2 regions of the Paenibacillus sp. NPDC058367 genome follow, and region 1 is predicted to be linked to the other one. Evidence: riboswitches for the same ligand, from Rfam matches in the RefSeq annotation. Region 1 holds a riboswitch; the other holds the start of a gene.

The links. Region 1 has a riboswitch for cyclic di-AMP ahead of ACFWMP_RS15335 (APC family permease). Riboswitches for the same ligand answer to the same signal wherever they lie in the genome.
Region 2: another riboswitch for cyclic di-AMP. It lies ahead of ACFWMP_RS26175 (TrkH family potassium uptake protein); the one in region 1 lies ahead of ACFWMP_RS15335 (APC family permease).

The regions. Positions count from the first base shown of each region.
Region 1 is NZ_JBHXIZ010000002.1:939,353-942,779, reverse strand. Features, by position in the region: gene ACFWMP_RS15335 (APC family permease) at 1-1,591, opposite strand, end outside; cyclic di-AMP (ydaO/yuaA leader) riboswitch at 1,715-1,873, opposite strand; gene ACFWMP_RS15330 (disulfide oxidoreductase) at 2,071-2,535, opposite strand; gene ACFWMP_RS15325 (DsbA family protein) at 2,532-3,284, opposite strand.
Region 2 is NZ_JBHXIZ010000006.1:171,683-175,109, reverse strand. Features, by position in the region: gene ACFWMP_RS26180 (CPBP family intramembrane glutamic endopeptidase) at 1-1,089, opposite strand, end outside; cyclic di-AMP (ydaO/yuaA leader) riboswitch at 1,404-1,585, shown strand; gene ACFWMP_RS26175 (TrkH family potassium uptake protein) at 1,720-3,015, shown strand; gene ACFWMP_RS26170 (potassium channel family protein) at 3,029-3,427, shown strand, end outside.

The DNA of each region.
Region 1 (3,427 bases):
GTACAATCAGGCGTACACCCGGATTCCATTCCTCCCACCGTTGCTCCATTTTTTGAATGTCCTCTTCATCAAAGCCAACATACACGGCTACAACATTATCCGTTAGAGACTTGGCATAGCTGATGGAATGTAGTACAGCACGTGTTACACCCGCAACAGGAACAACAACTGTACTGCCCTTAATCAAAGGTTTATCTGTACTCGGGCATATACGAAGCTGATCTGCAGTGTTCAAATAGTGCTTGTGAATCCGGTGGAACACGAACATTACAGCAGGTAAGAAAATGAAAGCCATCCATACGCTTGAGAATTTAGTGATGATAAAAATAAGCGTAATCGTCAATGTAGTCAGCATACCGATGGTATTTACAACAAATCTTTTTTTCCATCCCGCTGGTTTTGTTTTAAACCAATGAACCATCATTCCTAGCTGTGACAATGTGAAAGGAATGAATACACCAACCGCATAAAGTGGAATCAAGCTTTCTGTATTTCCGTGGAATGCAGCTACAAGCACAGCAGACAGAACACCTAGAAAAATAATACCATTAGAGAAACCTAGACGGTCTCCACGAACCATAAAAGCATGTGGCATATATTTATCTTTTGCAAACATAAATGCGAGCAGCGGGAACGCTGAGTAAGCTGTATTAGCTGCCAAGAACAAAATTACTGCTGTGATACCTTGAATGAAAAAATATAAGGTTCCGCGGCCAAAGGTCGATTCAGCGATCTGTGAAACAACCGTTGCCTTTTCATCAGGCACTATGCCGTACCAATACGCCAATAGTGTGATACCTGTAAACATAAATCCAAGTATAACCCCCATAACCATTAAGGTCTTGGCTGCGTTCTTTTCAGCTGGTGCTTTAAAGTTTGGAATGGCATTAGATACAGCCTCTACACCCGTAAGTGCCGAACAGCCAGAACTGAAGGCTTTTAATAGTAGAAACAAACTAACATTAGAAACAGCAGAGCCAATTTCAGGGACATTCGCATGTACGCCACCTGCTGCATATTTAATAATACCGGAGATAATCAACACTACAATCGACACTACAAACAAATACACTGGGATTGCGATGAATGAAGCTGATTCTGTAACTCCGCGAAGATTAATCAAAGTAAGTAAAATAATAACTGATACTGCAATAAGAACGGTGTGATTATGAAGACTTGGAAAAGCCGATGTGATCGCATCCGTCCCTGCCGACGCACTAACAGCTACGGTCAGAATGTAATCCACTAACAAAGACCCTCCTGCTAAGAGCCCTGTCGGAACACCAAGATTACTCTTGGCAACGATGTAAGCTCCGCCTCCCTGAGGATAAGCGTAAATCGTCTGCCGATAGGATAAAATCAGGATGGCCAGCAGGCCCAATACGGCTAATGCAATTGGCAGGGAATACCAGATGGCAGTAAACCCCGCAGCCACCAGTACAATCAAAATTTGTTCCGTTCCGTAGGCTACAGACGAGAGCGCATCAGAAGACAGGACAGCCAGTGCTTTAACCTTGGATAACTTTTCATGATCGAGTTCGTTCGACTTCATCGGACGCCCGATCAATAGTCGTTTTACCTTGCTTACCATGGTGGATACAGTTCCTTTCTTTGGGAGCTGAAACGGAATTTCCGCGCGCTGTTTTCATTGGTGGATTTCATAAATGCAGACACTAAAAATAGCATACGGAAATGATCCGCATGCTATGCATGGTCATTATCCCACCATTGCTTACGAGGTTAGCTGGCGGATTCGGGCTGTGGTTTAGCCCTACGGTATAAGTCTAATCGACCCATTCCGATTCACCCCATTGGCACATATGCCAAGTTTGGTTCCCCCGTTTTTCCTAAGAAAATTCAGCGCATATTCAACTTCTCACAAGGTCTAATATTAGTCTACAAAGTGTATACAGTAAAGCGTTGAAAAAAATGAAAAAAGAATGAAAAAACATCCAGTAAGCGCAAATACAGCGTCTTATTGGATGCTCTCTTTCATTCTCTTCAATTATCCCTCTGGATCGTGTTTTTAATCACTTTTCACATTTTTTCTGATCCTTTAAAATTAAAAAATCAAAATCCTAAACTTTCCTCTGTATCTAACTCCATCACTTCTTCTTCCTTGCGTCCGTACCAAAGTAAGATGCTAATTAAAGCAAAAGCGATTAATGCAAGGAAAGGAATCGTAATGAATCCAAAAAAGTTCAAGTAATCCTTATTACAAGGAACACCAATTGTACAAGGAAGCACTTTACTTAACGCAGGAATCTTCTGCTCCGCATAATGATAGATCGAGATACTGCCACCAATCAAGCTTAGTGGAAGTACATATGGGATAATCCTTTTATCCCCTCGAAAGGTTGCAATTCCCAAGAGGAATAACTGAGGATACATAAAAATTCGCTGGAACCAGCAAAGCTTACAAGGTTCATATTTCAATACTTCGCTCAGATACAAGCTACCAGCAACAGCAACTAAAGAGACGAACCAGGCCAGATACAGGCAGTTACGCTTGCAAAAAGATAGGAACTTTGTCACTTTGCCTCCACAGCTTTTGCGGCGTCGTTAATCTCAGTTGAAATCGCTTCAATGTTAAATGGATCCGCAGTCATTACTCCATTGATATAAAGGGATGGTGTAGTCGTCACCCCAGCTTCACTAGCTAACTGCATACCCTTATTCAGCTCATCTGCATACGTACGATCCTTAATATCTTTACGCAGCAGTTCGTAATCGATAGCTAACTTCTCTTTCTCCGCAAGGCTTACTAAGAAATCTTCAGTCGCCCATTCTTCGCTCTCATCACCTTGCTGAGCATATACAGCATCATAGAACTTCCAGAATTCATCATGATTCTGATGGTAAACAGATAATGCAGCAAGTGAGGCAGTTTCAGAGTCTGGACCAACGAAAGCCATATTTACAAAGTAGAGCGCTGCTTTTCCCTCGTTGACAAAATCTTGAACAATTTTCGGTTTAACTGAAGTTGCAAATTGGGAACACGCTGGACATTTTAAGTCTCCAAATTCAACAATTTTAACAGGTGCATCCTCTTTACCGACTCTAGGTAGCTCACTGTAATTGAATGCTACTGGTTCTCCCGAAGTGGCATTTTTTGCGGCATCTTTCGAAGCTAACATAAACAATCCAACAAAAATGATGACTACTAAAGCTATTGAACTAATAATTAAAATTCTCGTCTTCTGCTTTTGCTGCTCCTGTTCTACCCGCCGTTTCTCTTGTTTGCTGAGCTGGGGAACGCTTGTACTTTTATTAGGTTTACTCAAGGAGAGTTCCTTTCTGTCCTCTGTGGACTAATGTAGTTTTTATCATATACATTTAAAATTATATAATTTTTAATCTCTTTTTGGCAAACAATACTGTAAAAACACTGTAAAAAAGACACAGCGCTATAGCACTGTGTCCTAAT
Region 2 (3,427 bases), on a different contig from region 1:
CTCTTTAGCGCGAGGCCATGGGTTCATCCCCTCTTCTTTTTTCCATAGGCCGTCCCCTCCAACTAAAGAAAAATAGAGCAGCGAGGACATTAGGAGGCTATATAAGGCATAAATGATGAACATTATGACGGAAGTTATCTGAGCCTCGAGTCCTTCGCCTGAGGATTCAGGGAGCATATTATAGGTGCTGATCATCATGATTACAAAATAAGCTGAGCTTAGGAATATTCCACGCTTAAAGGAGGTATGTTCTCTTCTAAGTATGCTGTAGATGAGTGCCAGAATTCCTAAAGCTAAAGTAGGCAAACCATAGCCGAATAAAGTAAACTTTTCCGCGAGAGAGGTCTGGTCCTTTACATAGGAAGTATGCCAGGCTGGAGCGGTGAATCCTGCTTTAAAGCTGGATACCTGTTCGCCAGTGAAATCGAAATAATAGTGTAATAAGGATTCACCGATCTGAACGGAACGATCTGTATACACGAGCCCGTAGTTTCCCGTATTCGATTCAATTTGCAGCTTGGCGGGATTTACATCCCATTCCTGAAGCCAGGGACGGGCAAGATTTTCTTTTTGTGCAAGTGATAAGGTAGTACCCTTGTCCTCTTCTTTTGCACTGGTTGATACATTGTTTGGTAATCCGGTACCTGATCCTTCTGCTCCTTGTGTGAAAGCGACAACTGCACCAGTATACATATTGAGGTCAACGGAGATCAGTGGCTCTTGTTCCGCTGAAGGACTAAGTGTTACACGGAAAATGTCAAAAGGATATCGTTGATCCAATTTCTTTTTTGTATAGTCCTCCAAAAGCTTCTCGCGGGACATATAACCATAAAAGGAAGAGTCCGTATCGTACAGTACATTCCACTGATCGGTTGGTGCTTTGGTGTAGTTCAGCTTTTGTTCTGCGAATGATATGGCTTTGTCGCGGGCTTCCGCCTTACTGATGACAGTAGTATCTTCCCCGGCAGGGCTATTTAGCACCGAGGGAGCAATTTGAAACATAATAAATAGAATAAGACCGATAATGCCCGAGATGATGAGCCTCTTGGAGAGGGCACGTTGCTGTAAGGGCTGGCCAACGGGATTCATGTAACGCCTCCTTGTAAACTGACAATGTTATGTTCCATTATAGTATTAGTGCCATGATAGTTACAAAAATCATCGTATATTCTTTTTATGGGTAATAGAGATATTATAGAATAGGTAACTGAATATATACCATGAATTTAAGGTGATTCTTTCTTCATTTTTCATGAAAATCGATGCAATTGCAGGGAAAACACGGAAAAGTGATGAGAAAAGGCACTCTTAGTGGTACATCCTCTCCAAACCGCATTTTTCATATGAATCACCATTAATAGTGTCTTTGTGATTTATCGAAATAACATATATAATTTGTATGCAATTGTAAATAGCCGAATTTCAGGTGAAAACGGGGGAACCATAAGAAGTAATGAAAAGATGAGTATACGCCATAGGCGTTATCTTTATTCATCAGGGGTGAATTTCGTTCTAGGAACGAATAGGGCAGCCTGCACAGTCCGAATCCGTCAGCTAACCTCGTAGGCTAATTTACTGCAGGAACCAAGGGTAGCATTGGTTTTCCAGTGCTTTTTTTGTTGGAATTCTTTAAATTTTGATAAGAGGGTGAGCGTAGTGGCTTCACAGTTTCGCAGGGTTTCTGAATCAAAGTTCCTGAAGCTCTCTCCGCCTCAGATTATGGTGCTTGGTTTTGCATCGATCATTCTGATTGGAGCCTTGCTGCTAATGCTTCCCATTTCGAGTACCAGCGGGAATGCTGTTAGTTTTATTGATGCGTTGTTTACTGCAACATCGGCCACCTGTGTGACAGGACTTGTGGTGCTGGACACCGGGACGACATTCACCATTTTTGGGAAAACCGTAATTATGGTGCTTATCCAGGTGGGCGGCTTAGGGTTTATGACAATGGCGACCTTATTTGCCATGATGATGAAACGCAAAATTTCCTTGCGGGATAGACTGATCCTTCAGGAAGCAATGAACCAAGGCTCTATGGAGGGGATTGTTCGACTGATCCGGAGAGTACTTATTTATTCTTTGGTCATCGAAGGCTGTGCAGCGGTGCTTCTGTCCTTACGCTGGGCGTTTGATATGCCACTGGGCAAGGCCATTTATTTTGGAATATTTCATGCTGTGTCTATGTTTAATAATGCTGGATTTGATATTTTCGGGGATTTCCGGAGTTTAACCGATTATGTATATGACCCGCTAGTGAACATCGTGGTGATGTTTCTGATTGTCTCTGGCGGTATTGGTTTTATTGTCATGTCGGATCTGGTGGAGTTTCGTGTCAAACGTAAATTATCTTTGCATAGCAAAGTTGTACTCTCCACCACTGCAGGGCTTATTCTTATCGGCGCTTTAGTTATTTTTATATTTGAATTTACGAATCAGCGCACACTGGGGAATTTAAATTTCGGCGGCAAAATATTATCGGCATTCTTTCAGTCGGTATCGCCCCGAACCGCTGGCGCCAATACGGTGGATATTGCCGGACTGCGGCAAGCCTCACAGTTCTTTATGGTTATTCTTATGTTTATTGGTGCATCTCCAGGATCAACAGGTGGCGGGGTCAAGACTACAACCTTTACGATTATGATTGGTGCAGTAATCGCGATGCTGCGCGGACGTGAAGATGTTGTACTGTTCCGTTACCGATTGGCGCAGGAGCGTATCTATAAAGCGTTGACGTTAACATTACTCGCTTTGCTATTGGTCCTCACGGTGTCGATGTTACTGTCCACAACAGAGGATAGTAATTTCTTAGCGATATTATTTGAGACGACCTCAGCTTTTGCCACGGTGGGACTAACCATGGGGCTGACACCTGAACTGTCTATCTTCGGCAAGATTCTGATCTGTCTGACCATGTTTGCAGGTCGGCTAGGTCCATTAACATTAGTGTATGCGCTTGGACCTAAACAGGGTAAACCATTGTATAAGCACCCAGAAGGTAAAATAATTATTGGATAGGAGTTAATCCGAAATGAAAGCACAGCAATTTGTAGTAATCGGTTTAGGCCGCTTTGGCTCAAGCCTTGCACTTGAGCTGATGGAAATGGGCTACGAGGTGCTCGGCATTGATCACCATGAGGAGCGTGTGGAGGAAATGAGCGATCACCTGACGCATGCGGTAGTGGCTGATGCTACAGATGAAGGAATTATGCGCTCGCTCGGCGTACGGAACTTTGACTGTGGGATTGTAGCGATTGGCGACAATATGGAACGAAGTATTCTGGCGGCGATTTTGTTAAAAGAGATTGGAGTCAAGCAAGTAGTAGCCAAGGCGATCTCGATCCTTCATGGTCGTGCGTTGTCCAGGCTGGGCGTGGACCGGGTTATTTTTCCGGAGCGGGATATGGGCATTCGTGTAGCACATCAGCTC